DNA from 4 places in the Cytobacillus sp. SAFR-174 genome. Region 2 is predicted to be linked to each of the others. Evidence: riboswitches for the same ligand, from Rfam matches in the RefSeq annotation. Region 2 holds a riboswitch; each other region holds the start of a gene.
What was found. Region 2 has a riboswitch for S-adenosylmethionine ahead of ACTHRG_RS00295 (2,3-diketo-5-methylthiopentyl-1-phosphate enolase). Riboswitches for the same ligand answer to the same signal wherever they lie in the genome.

Region 1 (3,537 bases), on a different contig from region 2:
TTTATCAGCACCTGCAAAGCCTTTGAAAACAAATACTTCTTCTTTTTCTTTTAAGTAATTGATTACTTTATTATAAAGATTGGAGAATGCTTCTTCAGAGATGGGCTGGTTTACGCTGCCCCAGTCCATTTTATCTTTATTTGATGCTTCTTCAACAATGTATTTATCTTTAGGGGAACGCCCTGTATACTTTCCTGTAGTAGCGCGTACAGCACCAGTGGAAGTAAGGGACCCTTCATTGCGGTTTAAAACTTTTTCCACAAGCTGAGGAACGGATAATTGCACTTGAATGTTGCTGCCATTTAATAATTCACTCAATTCGTTTGATATGCTTACAGAGTTCATCTGATGAATACCTTCCTTTTTCCCGATTTTTTTATGAAAGTGATTACATCTCGAAATTAGTATAACACATTGAAATGATTAGTCTATACTATTACGAAACTTTTTTGTCTCTGTTATTAAATTGTCACAATTGGACAGGTAATCTCCTTTGATCGCCTTATAACCGATATATGCTATTATAGAAGAAAGTGTTAATTTTACCATGGGACTGATCTAAAATGAAGACAATTGCCCTATATGATGGAACTTGCTCGTTATGCAAGGAAACAAAGAGAATATTTAAAAAGCTCGATTGGCTGGATAAAGTGGAATGGATTTCTCTGCAGGAATATGAGAAAATGCCGGGTTCTTTATCATTCTCCAGACAAGATTTGCGCAAAGAGCTTCATCTTATTACCCCCTCGGGCAGTGTGAAAAAGGGGTACTCTGCAGTACGGAGACTGCTGCTCCTCTTTCCTGCATCCTTTTTGATCAGCACCTTTTTATATTTACCTTTCACTGAACTTCTGGGCGATCCTGCCTACAAATGGATTGCGAAAAACAGGCAAAAATTTCTAAAGAAAAAGTGTGGCGATGGAAGCTGTTCCCTGTAAAGGGGAAGCTTACATTTTGAAGCTGAAATTTAACGGTGAAAAATAATGAGAATCTGTTGACATGGTTCGATAAAATACGGTATGATTCAACCTTGAACGGATACTCTCTTATCCCGAGCTGGTGGAGGGACAGGCCCTATGAAACCCAGCAACCTGCTAAAGGCAATAATCAGCAAAGGTGCTAACCTGACGCAAGGACGTAATTCCTTGAACGATAAGAGTGAAAGGCGCGAATCGATTTGCTTTCAACCTTTTCACTAAATGAGAAGGTTTTTTATATTGCAATGAAATGAACGGCTTTTGGAATGTACTATTTATGTGAGTTTTTGGCATGATTATGAATAATGGATACCTGGCATTCTTGCCGGCGCTGTCTATTTTTCTAATAAAAACTCCATGTTTATTTCATACTACTAAGGGAATGAGTTCCGTATCAAACAGAGATCCATGAAATGACAGGGAAAAATTATTTTTCCGCTTCCCCATTTCTTATTTCTCGCTCAATTTTCTATTTATAAGGAGGAAGCCAGATGTCAACAAAACGTCGTTTGTTTACTTCTGAATCAGTTACTGAAGGTCATCCGGATAAAATCTGTGACCAAATTTCTGATGCAATCTTAGATGCGATTTTAGCTAAAGATGCGAATGCCCGTGTTGCTGCAGAGACTTCTGTAACAACTGGACTTGTATTAGTTGCAGGTGAAATCACAACATCTACATACGTAGATATTCCAAAAATCGTTCGTGAAACGGTAAAAGAAATCGGTTATACCCGTGCTAAATATGGTTTCGATTCTGAAACATGTGCAGTTTTAACTTCCATTGATGAGCAGTCTGCAGATATCGCAATGGGTGTTGACCAGGCACTTGAAGCACGCGAAGGGCAAATGAGCGATCAGGAAATTGAAGCAATCGGTGCAGGAGACCAGGGCTTAATGTTCGGTTTTGCCTGCAACGAAACGAAGGAGCTTATGCCTCTTCCGATTTCTTTGGCACATAAGCTTTCCCGCCGCCTGACTGAAGTTCGTAAAGAAGAGATCCTTCCTTACCTTCGTCCGGATGGAAAAACTCAGGTAACCGTTGAGTATGATGAAAATGACAAGCCTGTCCGTATTGACACAATCGTTATTTCTACTCAGCATCACCCTGAAATCAGCCTGGAGCAAATCCAGCGCAACCTGAAGGAACATGTTATTAACCCGGTTGTTCCGAAAGAACTAATCGATGAGAATACAAAGTACTTCATCAACCCGACTGGACGTTTTGTTATCGGCGGACCACAAGGGGATGCTGGTCTGACTGGACGCAAAATCATTGTTGATACCTACGGCGGATATGCACGCCATGGCGGCGGCGCGTTCTCCGGTAAGGATCCTACAAAGGTTGACCGCTCAGCTGCATATGCTGCACGTTATGTAGCGAAGAACCTTGTAGCAGCCGGTTTGGCAGAAAAAGTTGAAGTTCAGCTTGCTTATGCAATCGGTGTGGCACAGCCTGTTTCAATCTCTGTTGATACATTTGGAACTGGCAAAGTGGATGAAGATGTATTAGTTGATTTAGTAAGAAAGCATTTTGATCTTCGTCCTGCAGGAATTATTAACATGCTTGGCCTTCGCCGCCCAATTTACAAGCAGACAGCTGCTTACGGACATTTCGGACGTACAGATGTTGACCTTCCTTGGGAGCGTACTGACAAGGCAGAAATTCTTCGTTCTGAAGCGTAATAGAAAAGCGGGAGTTGCATTTACAGTGTAACTCCCGCTTTCTTTTTTGCGTCATAATACATATAGGGTGTAATTCACTTTTCGGTCTTTATGCTCTATAGTCGTTTATAATTTTATGGTATCGTATAAACTTCGGATAATGGCTTAATTTTCCGTACAGAAACATTTTATATTCTGCGTGCTAATTATTAGCGATTAGTGGTAGTATTATAGGGTATGTTTTCTAAGACAAAGGAGCCGCATGAGGCTATATCTAAATATTGAGAATAGAATGGAGTAGGTGACGTACATAATGTGTGGTTTTATTGGTTGTGTACATGAAAAAGCACAAAATTACCGTGACGCAGATAAAGAACAATTCCAAAATATGAATGATATCATTACTCACCGGGGTCCGGATGACTCAGGATACTATTTTGATGATCATATTCAATTTGGCTTCCGCCGGCTGAGCATTATTGATATTGAAAGCGGACACCAGCCGCTGACTTACGAGAATGAACGTTATTGGATCATCTTTAATGGTGAAATCTATAATTATGTGGAACTTCGTGAAGAACTTCTCAAAGCGGGCTTAAGCTTTGAAACAAGCTCAGATACAGAAGTCATCATTGCCCTTTACAGCCATATGAAAGAAAAAGCTGTTGAAAAATTGCGCGGTATGTTTGCGTTTGTCATATGGGATAAACAGGAGCAATCTTTATATGGAGCCAGAGATCCATTTGGGATTAAACCTTTCTTTTATTACGATAAGGGAGACAGCACGTTCTTTGGATCAGAGAAGAAGAGCATTCTATTGGCGCTTCAGAATGATGTATTAAACTATGACTCCCTGCAGCATTATCTGACCTATCAGTTTGTGCCTGAGCCAAACA
Region 2 (3,537 bases):
TCCGCAATTTCATCCAATCTGGTCAAATCATAGCCTGTGGTCCAAAGCTCCGGAAGAACCAAAATGTCCGGATTGGACTTAAGCGCTTTATTAAACATGGCTTCAGCCGCTATAAAATTCTTCTCAGGTTTTCCAAAGGCGATATCCATTTGTAAACAGGCAACCTTTAATTTCATTTAACTCCCCCGCAATCATCTTTTCCTTATGTTATGATTAGTCCGATAGATATAAATTTTCTAAATTTTACTTTACAACTTATCATTTACGTTATATCATTTGTGACTATATTTTCAATCATTTTTTTAAAAGCAGGTGAACAATTTGATTAATTATCCGCAATCAGAACTATTAAAAAGTCTGCCAAAACAGTTTTTTGCCTCTTTGACAGCTAAGGTGGGGAAAAAGCTTGAACAGGGTCATGATGTCATCAACCTGGGACAGGGAAATCCTGATCTGCCTACCCCGGAGCATATTGTCAAGCGTCTTCATAGTGCAGCCGAAAACCCTCAAAACCATAAGTATTCTCCTTTTCAGGGTTACCCGTATTTAAAAAAGGCAGCAGCTGACTTTTATAAAAGGGAATATGATGTGGATTTGGACCCAGATACTGAAATAGCGATCCTTTTTGGAGGCAAAGCAGGGCTTGTTGAAATTCCTCAATGCCTTTTAAATCCCGGGGACAGCGTATTGGTTCCGGACCCGGGATATCCTGATTATTGGTCAGGAGTTGCGCTTGCTAAAGCAAAAATGGTAACAATGCCTCTGAGAGAGGAAAATAACTTCTTGCCTGTTTACAGTGAATTTCCAGCTGAGAAGCTTGATTCAGCCAAATTAATGTTTCTTAATTATCCAAATAATCCTACTGGAGCAGTGGCAAACATTGATTTTTTTCAGGAAACAGTCGAATTGAGCCGAAAGCATGGTATTTGCACCGTTCATGACTTTGCATATGGCGGAATTGGATTTGATGGAAAAAAACCAGTAAGTTTTCTTCAGGCAGATGGGGCAAAAGAGGTCGGAATTGAAATTTATACTCTTTCAAAGACCTTTAATATGGCTGGCTGGAGAGTAGGGTTTGCGGCTGGAAATGCAAGCGTTATTGCAGCACTGAACCTGATGCAGGATCATCTTTACGTCAGCTTGTTTGGAGCTGTTCAGGAAGCTGCGGCATCTGCTCTGTCAGGCTCACAGGATTGTGTAAAAGAGTTGAATTCAATCTACGAATCCAGACGAAATGCATTTATTTCCGGTCTCAGGGAAATCGGGTGGGATGTACAAGCGCCTCAAGGCTCCTTTTTTGCATGGCTTAAGGTCCCGGAATCATATACATCTGAAGAGTTTTCTGAGTATCTCCTGGAAAAAGCGCATATTGCAGTTGCACCAGGCAATGGGTTCGGCCAATTTGGAGAAGGATTTGTGAGAGCCGGTTTGCTGACATCTGAAGAAAGACTTAAAGAAGCGGTAAGGCGAATACAAAAATTAGATCTATTTTAATTTTTTCAAAAATTAAATTGACAAAAGTATTAAGCACTGTCATAATTCTAATTAAATTTCTAAATTAACTGAATAATAGATTTCGTTTTCTTATCAAGAGCAGGCGGAGGGACTAGCCCTATGAAGCCCGGCAACCGACTTAAACTTAAGCACGGTGCTAAATCTTGCAGCTTATAGCTGAAAGATAAGAAGATGTTAGATTGCTATGCTAACCTCTTCTTATTTGAAGAGGTTTTTTATTTTTCTCATTCTTTGATATTGAAAGGAAGAAGATTCATGAGCGAAATTATTGCAGCGTACCTAATACATGATGAAAAACATAATCCGGAGAAAAAAGCGGAGGAGATTGCTTTAGGTTTAACAGTTGGATCATGGACCCATCTGCCGGAGCTTGAAAAGCAGCAGCTAAAGAAGCATAAAGGCAGGGTCGTTTCTGTTGAAACCTTTACAAAAGATGCAGAAAGTAAGGAAACAGCAGCAATTATCAAGATTGCCTATCCTGCTGTAAATTTTAGTCCGGATTTACCGGCAATATTAACAACAGTCTTTGGGAAACTGTCACTGGACGGAAAGATTAAACTTTTGGATTTGCAGTTTTCCAATGAATTGAAAAATTTTTTCCCCGGACCTCGCTTTGGGATTGAAGGGCTGAGGGAAAAATTGAATGTATATGACAGGCCTCTTCTGATGAGCATCTTCAAAGGAGTGCTCGGCAAAGATATGGATTTTTTGACTTCTCAGCTGCGGGAACAGGCCATGGGCGGCATAGACCTTGTAAAAGACGATGAAATACTATTTGAAAACAGCCTTACACCGTTAGAAGCGCGGATAAAGGAAGGAAAAAAGGTGTTGAGACAGGTTTATGAAGAAACGGGCCATCGGACCTTATATGCCGTAAATTTAACAGGCAGGTCGTTTGAATTAAGAGATAAGGCAAGAAAGGCATCCAGTCTTGGAGCTGATCTTCTTCTTTTCAATGTATTCTCTTATGGGCTCGATGTATTGCAGTCTTTGAGGGAAGATGATGAGATTGAACTGTCTATCATGGCACATCCTGCAGTCAGCGGAGCCCTTTCAGCTTCAAGTGTTTATGGGATCTCCTATCCTTTGCTTTTAGGTAAACTGCTCAGGTATGCAGGGGCAGACTTGTCTCTTTTCCCTTCACCTTATGGGTCAGTAGCCCTTGAGAAAACCCAGGCATTATCAATTGCGGATAGCCTGACTGTGAATGATTTTTGCAAAAGAACTTTTCCGGTACCCTCAGCCGGCATCCATCCGGGTTTAGTGCCATTGCTATTCGAAGACTTCGGAATAGACAGTGTCATCAATGCCGGAGGCGGCGTACACGGGCACCCTGATGGGGCAAGAGGAGGCGGTTTGGCATTCCGCCAGGCGATTGATTTAACTTTAAAGGGAGCCTCTTTAGCCGATGCTCCATCAGACTTCCCAGAATTAAAAAGAGCGATTGATTTATGGGGATACAAAAAGGCGGCTTTAAAGAATGGCTAAAATAGCGGTATTTTGCGACTTTGATGGAACTATTACCGAAAAAGATAACATCATCAATATTATGAAACATTTTGCTCCTTCTGGGTGGGAGGGGATAAAAAATCAAGTCCTGCAGCAGGAAGTTTCTATTAAAGAGGGAGTAGGAAAGATGTTTTCCCTTCTCCCAAGCAAACTGAAAAGTGATCTTACTGATTTCATTTTAAAAAATGCAAAGATAAGAGAGGGTTTTCAGCCGTTTGTCGATTATCTGGCAGAAAAAGATATACCGCTTTATATAGTAAGCGGAGGAATAGACTTTTTTGTAGCTCCCGTTTTGGATAAGTATGGACCCTTTGAAGCAGTGTTCTGCAATGGTTCAGATTTTAGCGGAGACACAATAAAAATCTTATGGCCCCATAGCTGTGATGAAAAATGCGAAAATGATTGCGGCTGCTGCAAGCCTTCCATTATGCGGAAATTAGAGGATGAGGACACATTTAAAGTGGTAATCGGAGATTCAGTAACTGACCTTGAGGCTGCAAAACAGGCGGACTT
Region 3 (3,537 bases), on a different contig from region 2:
GTGGCATCTTTGGTAATGACACCAGCAGGGATCTCTTTTAAGTCATTTTCAGTTAAGCCATATTTGCTCAGTTCAAATAAAGCAGTTTCCGATTTATTGTTACCCAGCGGATAGATATCGGCAGCCAAGTGGCCATATGTGCGGATATTATCAGCCAGGCGAATAGCAGCAAGTGTTTTCTCAAGCTGTCCGGCATTCATTGGCTGATTTGCTGATGAAGCCATTTGTCCCGTCCCTTCACTTGTTAAAGGGGAACCATTTTTTTCAAAGTACTCTTTCATTTCAGGATCAATCGAGGATGGATCCTCTAAATATCTTTCATAAAGTTCAATAACGTAGCCAAGGTTTGGGCCATGAAATCCCTGTTCAAAAGGTCCCTCACCATTCGATGGCTTTTTCATGGAAAATTACCTCCATAACTGTTTTGTAAGTGAATAATTCAATACGTTTTTTCTCTCTAAAAGTACAATACCCATCATTAGAAGAAATTAACAATTCATTTTTACGAATAATAATATTTTTCAGAGGATAAAACGTTTCCACAGCTATTCTAACACGTAAAATCTAGTTGTACAAAGATAAAAACATGAATATAGTGGAAAACTATAAAAAATTTTTTCTAGTAATTACTTATTCTAAAAAAATGATTTGTAAAAAGGTAAACATTTATAAATATGAAATAACTGAACATAAAAAAAGCCGAAAAGTTTCGGCTTTAAAAAGTTTCTACCAGGTTAATATAGATTTGTTTCGATTCATTGGTATTTTTTCTGTTTTCTTTAAGGGAAGATTCAATGGCTTCTCTAGTATCCACGGGAAAATCAAAATGACCGCATGTTGTACATTTTTGGAATAAGCTGCCGGCAACATTCACTTCAATGCCATCAATTGTCCGGAAAACGGCTGGCCCATCTGTTTCGGTAAATCTGTGACGGCAGTGACTATGTTCTTGCATAAAAGCTTCCCTCCAAGAAATATTATTTTCCTCATTATTATAAAGGAAATATTCTGAACTTTAAAGAGGTCTACCTATAACAGTTTATGCCAGGCAAATTTTAAAAGAATAATATGTGTCTTTTTAAGGCACATTAAAATTATTCAAATTCAGGAGGTTTTTCCATGAATATAGGCAGAGCAAAAGAGATTGCTGAGTCTGCTGAAATGCACAGTGTTACTTTAAATGGCATACCGATCATCATTCAGCATGTAGATGAGCAGACTAAGACAGCACGCATTTACACTAAAGCAAATTCTGAAAAAGAAATGGATGTGTCGGTTAACGATTTGATTGAAGAATGAATACCCTAACAAAACTTTCCAGAATGTAATGGAAAGTTTTTTTGGTTCAAGATCCTCCTTATTCCTCCTTAAAACAGATTTTTAAGGCAGAAGGACTCAAGATGCCTGGCCGTATATTTTTTATAACATGAAATATTCAAAAAAGTGTTGACTATTAACGGTTTACTGTAGTAAAGTTTAGAGAAAATTTAATATTTGATTTCTTATCCAGAGAGGTCGAGGGTAAGGCCCGACGACGCCTCAGCAACCAGCAATCGTATTTTGATTGAAAAGGTGCTAATTCCTGCAAGTTTTTTAGAAACTTGAAAGATAAGAAGAATGGCTGTTTACATTAAAAAGTCTTCTTCTTATAGAAGGCTTTTTTTTATTATGATGAAGGAGTGTTTACCAGCATGTACAATATTGACACCAAATTAGCGCAAATCGGAAACAGGAGCGAATCAGCAACAGGTGCAGTCAATCCGCCTGTATACTTTTCAACTGCCTACCGGCATGAAGGCATTGGCCAGTCAACCGGCTTTGACTATAGCCGAACAGGCAATCCTACCCGCCAGCTGCTTGAAAAGGCGATCGCCGATCTGGAAGAAGGCGATCAAGGCTATGCCTGCAGTTCTGGTATGGCCGCCATCCTTACGATTCTTTCCCTCTTTAAATCAGGTGATGAGTGGATTGTTTCCAAGGATTTATACGGCGGAACCTATCGTCTGCTTGAACAGGGCTTCAAAAAATGGGGACTGCAGAGCAAATATGTGAATACGAGCACTCCGGAAAATGTTGAAGAATTAATCACCGAAAATACGAAAGCTATTTTTCTGGAGACTCCCACTAATCCGCTGATGGAAGAGACAAATATTCAGTTAATAGCTGATATCGCGAAACGGCATAATATTCTCCTGATCGTTGATAACACATTTTACACCCCCCTTCTTCAGCAGCCTCTAAAGCTTGGTGCTGATATTGTCATCCATAGTGCGACAAAGTATCTTGGAGGACATAATGATGTACTTGCCGGTTTAGTTGTCGCAAAAGGCAAACAGTTATGTGAGGATCTTGCCATGAACCACAATGCTGCCGGTGCAGTCCTTAGCCCATTTGATTCCTGGCTTTTGATCAGAGGCATGAAGACACTCTCTCTTCGCATGGAACGTCATGAAAAAAATGCCCGGGAATTAGCGGCTTTCTTATCAGACCACGCTGCCGTAACGGATGTTCTTTATCCAGGCAAAGGAGGAATGATATCTTTCCGGGTCCAGGATGAATCCTGGGTGAATCCTTTTCTGCAGAGCCTCTCCCTCATCTCCTTTGCTGAAAGCCTTGGCGGAGTCGAGAGTTTTATAACATATCCCGCAACACAAACGCATGCGGACATCCCAGAAGAGATCCGCATTGAAACCGGTGTCTGTAACAGGCTTCTGCGTTTCTCGGTTGGAATCGAAAATGCAGAAGATTTGAAGTCGGATCTTGAACATGCTTTTGCAAAGGTTTTAAAGGAGGCAGTACGATGAGTACGAATTACACATTTCAAACGAAATTGCTTCACAATAATCAAAAGTTCGACCCGGAAACAGGAGCAGTCAGTGTACCGATCCAGCATGCCTCCACTTTCCATCAAAAAGATATAGATGCATTCGGAAAATATGATTACAGCCGCAGCCTGAATCCAACAAGGGAAGCACTTGAGGAAGTCATCGCCGAGCTTGAAGAAGGGATTAGAGGGTTTGCCTTTTCTTCTGGAATGGCTGCCATTTCTACAGCATTCCTCCTCTTGTCACAGGGAGATCATGTGGTCATAACAGAAGACGTATATGGCGGAACCTATCGCATGACAACAGAAGTCCTGTCCCGTTTTGGCATTGAGCACACATTTGTTGATATGACTAATCTAGAGGAAGTAAAAGAAGCAATCCGTCCAAACACGAAAGTTTTCTATGTAGAGACTCCTTCCAATCCGCTGCTGAAAGTGACAGATATACAGGCCATCAGTTCACTTGCAAGACAGCATGGAGCCCTGACATTTGTGGATAATACATTCCTGACCCCTGCCCTTCAAAAACCGCTCTCTTTAGGGGCGGATATCGTGCTGCACAGCGCAACCAAATTCTTATCCGGACACAGTGACGTCGTAGCCGGCTTAGCTGTTGTAAAGGATCCGGAGTTAGGTGCAAGACTGGCTTTTCTCCAAAATTCCTTTGGAGCTGTTCTGGGTGTTCAGGATGCCTGGCTTGTGCTGAGAGGAAT
Region 4 (3,537 bases), on a different contig from region 2:
TTGCAACGGTAATCAGCATGACGGTTGTATCGAATCGCTGGTAGCCGTATGTAATGGCAAGGTCACCAAGGCCGCCTCCTCCGACTGCCCCGGCCATGGCTGAAGCTCCGACCAGACCGATTGTCGCAATGGTAAAGCCTAATACCAGCGAACTGAGTGCTTCCGGTATCAGAAACTTTAAAATGATCTGGCCAGGTGTCGCTCCCATTGCTTCTGCCGCTTCAATAACTCCCGGATCAACCTCAAGCAATGAGTTTTCTATTAATCTCGCAATGTATGGTCCTGCATAAAAGACGAGCGGCACTACGGCTGCAGCAGTTCCAATCGATGTTCCGACAATCATCCGTGTGATTGGGATGATGGCTACCATTAGAATGATGAAGGGGACTGATCTGAAAATATTAATAATGCTGTTTATGATGTTAAAAACAACGGTGTTTTCCAGCAGATGCCCTTTCCTTGTCACAACAAGCAATATGCCGAGCGGCAGTCCGATAAAAGCTGAAAACAGCAAGGAGAATGCCACCATTTGGACCGTTTCGATTAAGGCTTCGATGATTTTTTCCTGGTTAACTAGCACGTGATGTCACTTCCTTTATTGAAACTTTTTCCTGGCTGATATACTGAATAGCACGTTTGATTTCACTGTCCGGACCTTGGAATTCGACAATCAGGTTGCCAAATGGTGTTCCCTGCAGTTCAGTAATATTTCCAAACAGGACGTTGAAGTCGATATTAAACTTTTTGGCAACCTGAGAAAGCAGCGGCTGCCCTGCAGAGTTTCCGACAAAGTTGATTCTGAATACCTTTTGAAGCCCCTGCTGTTTTTCAATTACTTGCTTAATGGAGTCAGGTATTTGATCATTCATAACCGTGCTGACAAAGTTTTTCGCTGTTGGAGTTTTTGGTGAGGAAAAGACATTGAAGACGGTTCCTTCTTCAATAATTTTCCCTGCCTCGATAACAGCGACACGATCACAGATCTCCCTGATAACAGACATTTCATGAGTAATGATCAGAATGGTAATGTTGTATTCTTTATTTATTTTTTTCAGCAGCTGCAGGATCGAGCTGGTGGTCTGCGGATCCAGAGCTGACGTTGCTTCATCACATAATAGAATGGAAGGCTGGGTCGCCAGCGCCCTTGCAATCCCGATTCGCTGCTTTTGCCCGCCTGATAGCTGATCAGGATAGCTGTTCGCCTTATCGGCAAGCCCTACAAAATCTAATAGTTCATGGACACGCTTTTTTATTTCATCCTTAGGGATCTTAGCCAGTGTAAGCGGCATCGCCACATTCGCAAACACGGTTTTGGAGTTTAAAAGGTTAAAATGCTGAAAGACCATACCAATGTTTCTTTTCACTTCGCGAATTTCTTTTACTGATAAAGCCGTCAGATCATGGCCACTTACAATGACCTTTCCTGAAGTCGGCTTCTCCAGCCAATTGACACAGCGGATCAAAGAACTCTTTCCCGCACCACTGAAGCCGATCACCCCGAAAATCTCACCCTTATTAATCTTTAAATCTATTCCATCCAGAGCAGCTACCTGCTGACCTCCGCTTTCATAGACCTTCTTTAAATTCTGAAACTCTATCATGCAGCATCTCTCCTTTGTTGGTGACAGGCACCTATACCACTTTCGTGATGTGGTATAGGTACCTGTCACCGCTTTATAAACAATTATTCCTATGCGAAAACTAAGATTTATATCCTGAAATTTACCCCTTCCGCCAGAAGAGGTTTTTTGAAATCCTCTCCTTATCTTTCAGGCTTTTTGCCTGCTGGATTTGGCACGGTGCGTTCTGCCTGCTGCCGAAGCTTCATTGGGCCAGGTCCCTCTGCTTCTCTCGATAAGAATTATTCATATGTTTATGAATAGAATCTTGATGTATTTTTTCCACATAAAACAAAAACCCTCTTCTAAAGAAAGAAGAGGGCAGCATTTATCAATGGTCCTCTTCTTATCTTTCAAGCAATGCTTGCTGGATTTGGCACGGTACACTTTTGTCCGCTGCCGAGGTGTCATAGGGCCAGTCCCTCAACCTCTCTTGATAAGAAGATTTTTATTATGCGGTTGTTAATATGTTTATTACTTTACCATCTTAAAGAAAAGGATGTCAATCATATTTTTTAAATATTTTCACTTGATCCATTTTCATAAATTTCTGTAAATTTTTAGAGCCATCTTTTCGGTGAATAATCACCACACCTGCTAGAGCGATCATCCCACCCACAATGGATAACATAGCCGGCACCTCCCCCAGCCAAACCCACGCAATGACAAACGCCATTACTGGAGTCAGATATAGAGAACTCACCGCTTCAGACGCTCCCCCTATGGATGCAAGAAAAGCCAGGGCAATATATGGAATTACCGTCGGAAAAATCCCCAAATAGAGGACACTTAAAGTGGATTCAGCCGAAGCATGAAAGATCTCATTTCCGAGCCCGGGAAGATAAACCAGCATAAAAGCAGTCCCTGCCCATACCGTATACGATGTAAATGACAAAAATCCGTATTTATTAAAATATTTAGTCTGAAATACGAAATAGATGCTTTCTGAAATGGAAGCAAGGAGGACGAATAAAATACCGGTTTGGATTTCAAACCCGCCTCCTGTACCAAGCGAAATTAGTGCGGCACCCGCAAAGCTGACAGCGGAACCCGTCCACCTTGCTCTTCCAAACCTTTCGCTTAAAAATAAAGCAGCCAATGCAGCCGAAAAGATTGGAGTCATTGATACAATCAAGCTTGCCGGCCCGGCGCTTACTGTTTTTTCACCCATATTCAGTGCTGTATGATAAACCGTAAAACCAAGGAATCCCAGCATAAAAATGGCAGGAAGATCCCTTATATCCGGAAGGCGCATCTTCGTCACCAGTGCGAGGGCACCAAGTGCAGCGGAGCCAATTAAAAGCCTGAAAAGGGCAAGGTGTTCCGGGGAGTATGATTCCAGCCCAGCCCGGATTCCCGGGAATGCGGATGCCCAGAGAATGATAATAGAACTATGCGCCGCGATAATCATAAATTTTTTATTTGCCAACTTCATCCCCCTTATCAGCATTTCCCAGCCATTATCTATGCTGCTTTTCAGGATAAGCAATAACTGATACAATGTCCTCAACCAATTAGAAAAGAATTTTGCCAGCCAATTTTTATAAAGGCGGTTATATGGATGGATACAGCACAATTGCCAAAATATCAGCAAGTTATGGAAACGATTAAAGGAAAGATTTCCAAAGGCGAATGGCCAATCGGAAGTAAAATTCCAAGCCAGCGGAAACTGGCTGAAGAGTTTGGAGTAAACCGAAGCACTATTATCACTGCTCTGGAAGAACTTGCAGCAGATGGATTAATAGAGGGGAAAACGGGGGTTGGCACTAAGGTTATTAATAATACATGGACTCTGCTCGCTTCAAGGCAGTCTGCCAGCTGGAGCGAGTATATCGATACAGGGATACACAGGGCCAGCGAAAAAATCGTTCAGGAAATTAATGACTTAGAAATGGACCCCGCTTTTATACAGCTCAGC

Region 1: linked by a shared signal. The riboswitch ahead of metK (methionine adenosyltransferase) and the one ahead of ACTHRG_RS00295 (2,3-diketo-5-methylthiopentyl-1-phosphate enolase) in region 2 are both predicted to bind S-adenosylmethionine.
Region 3: linked by a shared signal. The riboswitch ahead of ACTHRG_RS03725 (methionine biosynthesis PLP-dependent protein) and the one ahead of ACTHRG_RS00295 (2,3-diketo-5-methylthiopentyl-1-phosphate enolase) in region 2 are both predicted to bind S-adenosylmethionine.
Region 4: linked by a shared signal. The riboswitch ahead of ACTHRG_RS07110 (methionine ABC transporter ATP-binding protein) and the one ahead of ACTHRG_RS00295 (2,3-diketo-5-methylthiopentyl-1-phosphate enolase) in region 2 are both predicted to bind S-adenosylmethionine.

Annotation. Positions count from the first base shown of each region.
Region 1 covers NZ_JBQCMZ010000031.1:7,277-10,813, reverse strand. The annotation lists gene pckA (phosphoenolpyruvate carboxykinase (ATP)) at 1-345, opposite strand, end outside; gene ACTHRG_RS21820 (thiol-disulfide oxidoreductase DCC family protein) at 564-938, shown strand; SAM riboswitch class I at 1,044-1,159, shown strand; gene metK (methionine adenosyltransferase) at 1,469-2,662, shown strand; gene asnB (asparagine synthase (glutamine-hydrolyzing)) at 2,955-3,537, shown strand, end outside.
Region 2 covers NZ_JBQCMZ010000001.1:60,487-64,023, forward strand. The annotation lists gene ACTHRG_RS00285 (carbon-nitrogen family hydrolase) at 1-176, opposite strand, end outside; gene ACTHRG_RS00290 (pyridoxal phosphate-dependent aminotransferase) at 322-1,494, shown strand; SAM riboswitch class I at 1,582-1,685, shown strand; gene ACTHRG_RS00295 (2,3-diketo-5-methylthiopentyl-1-phosphate enolase) at 1,771-3,003, shown strand; gene ACTHRG_RS00300 (2-hydroxy-3-keto-5-methylthiopentenyl-1-phosphate phosphatase) at 2,996-3,537, shown strand, end outside.
Region 3 covers NZ_JBQCMZ010000002.1:285,512-289,048, reverse strand. The annotation lists gene sucA (2-oxoglutarate dehydrogenase E1 component) at 1-401, opposite strand, end outside; gene ACTHRG_RS03735 (hypothetical protein) at 716-955, opposite strand; gene ACTHRG_RS03730 (H-type small acid-soluble spore protein) at 1,120-1,299, shown strand; SAM riboswitch class I at 1,500-1,615, shown strand; gene ACTHRG_RS03725 (methionine biosynthesis PLP-dependent protein) at 1,692-2,804, shown strand; gene metC (cystathionine beta-lyase) at 2,801-3,537, shown strand, end outside.
Region 4 covers NZ_JBQCMZ010000005.1:92,248-95,784, reverse strand. The annotation lists gene ACTHRG_RS07115 (methionine ABC transporter permease) at 1-580, opposite strand, end outside; gene ACTHRG_RS07110 (methionine ABC transporter ATP-binding protein) at 570-1,601, opposite strand; SAM riboswitch class I at 1,760-1,861, opposite strand; SAM riboswitch class I at 1,963-2,062, opposite strand; gene ACTHRG_RS07105 (DMT family transporter) at 2,122-3,048, opposite strand; gene pdxR (MocR-like pyridoxine biosynthesis transcription factor PdxR) at 3,181-3,537, shown strand, end outside.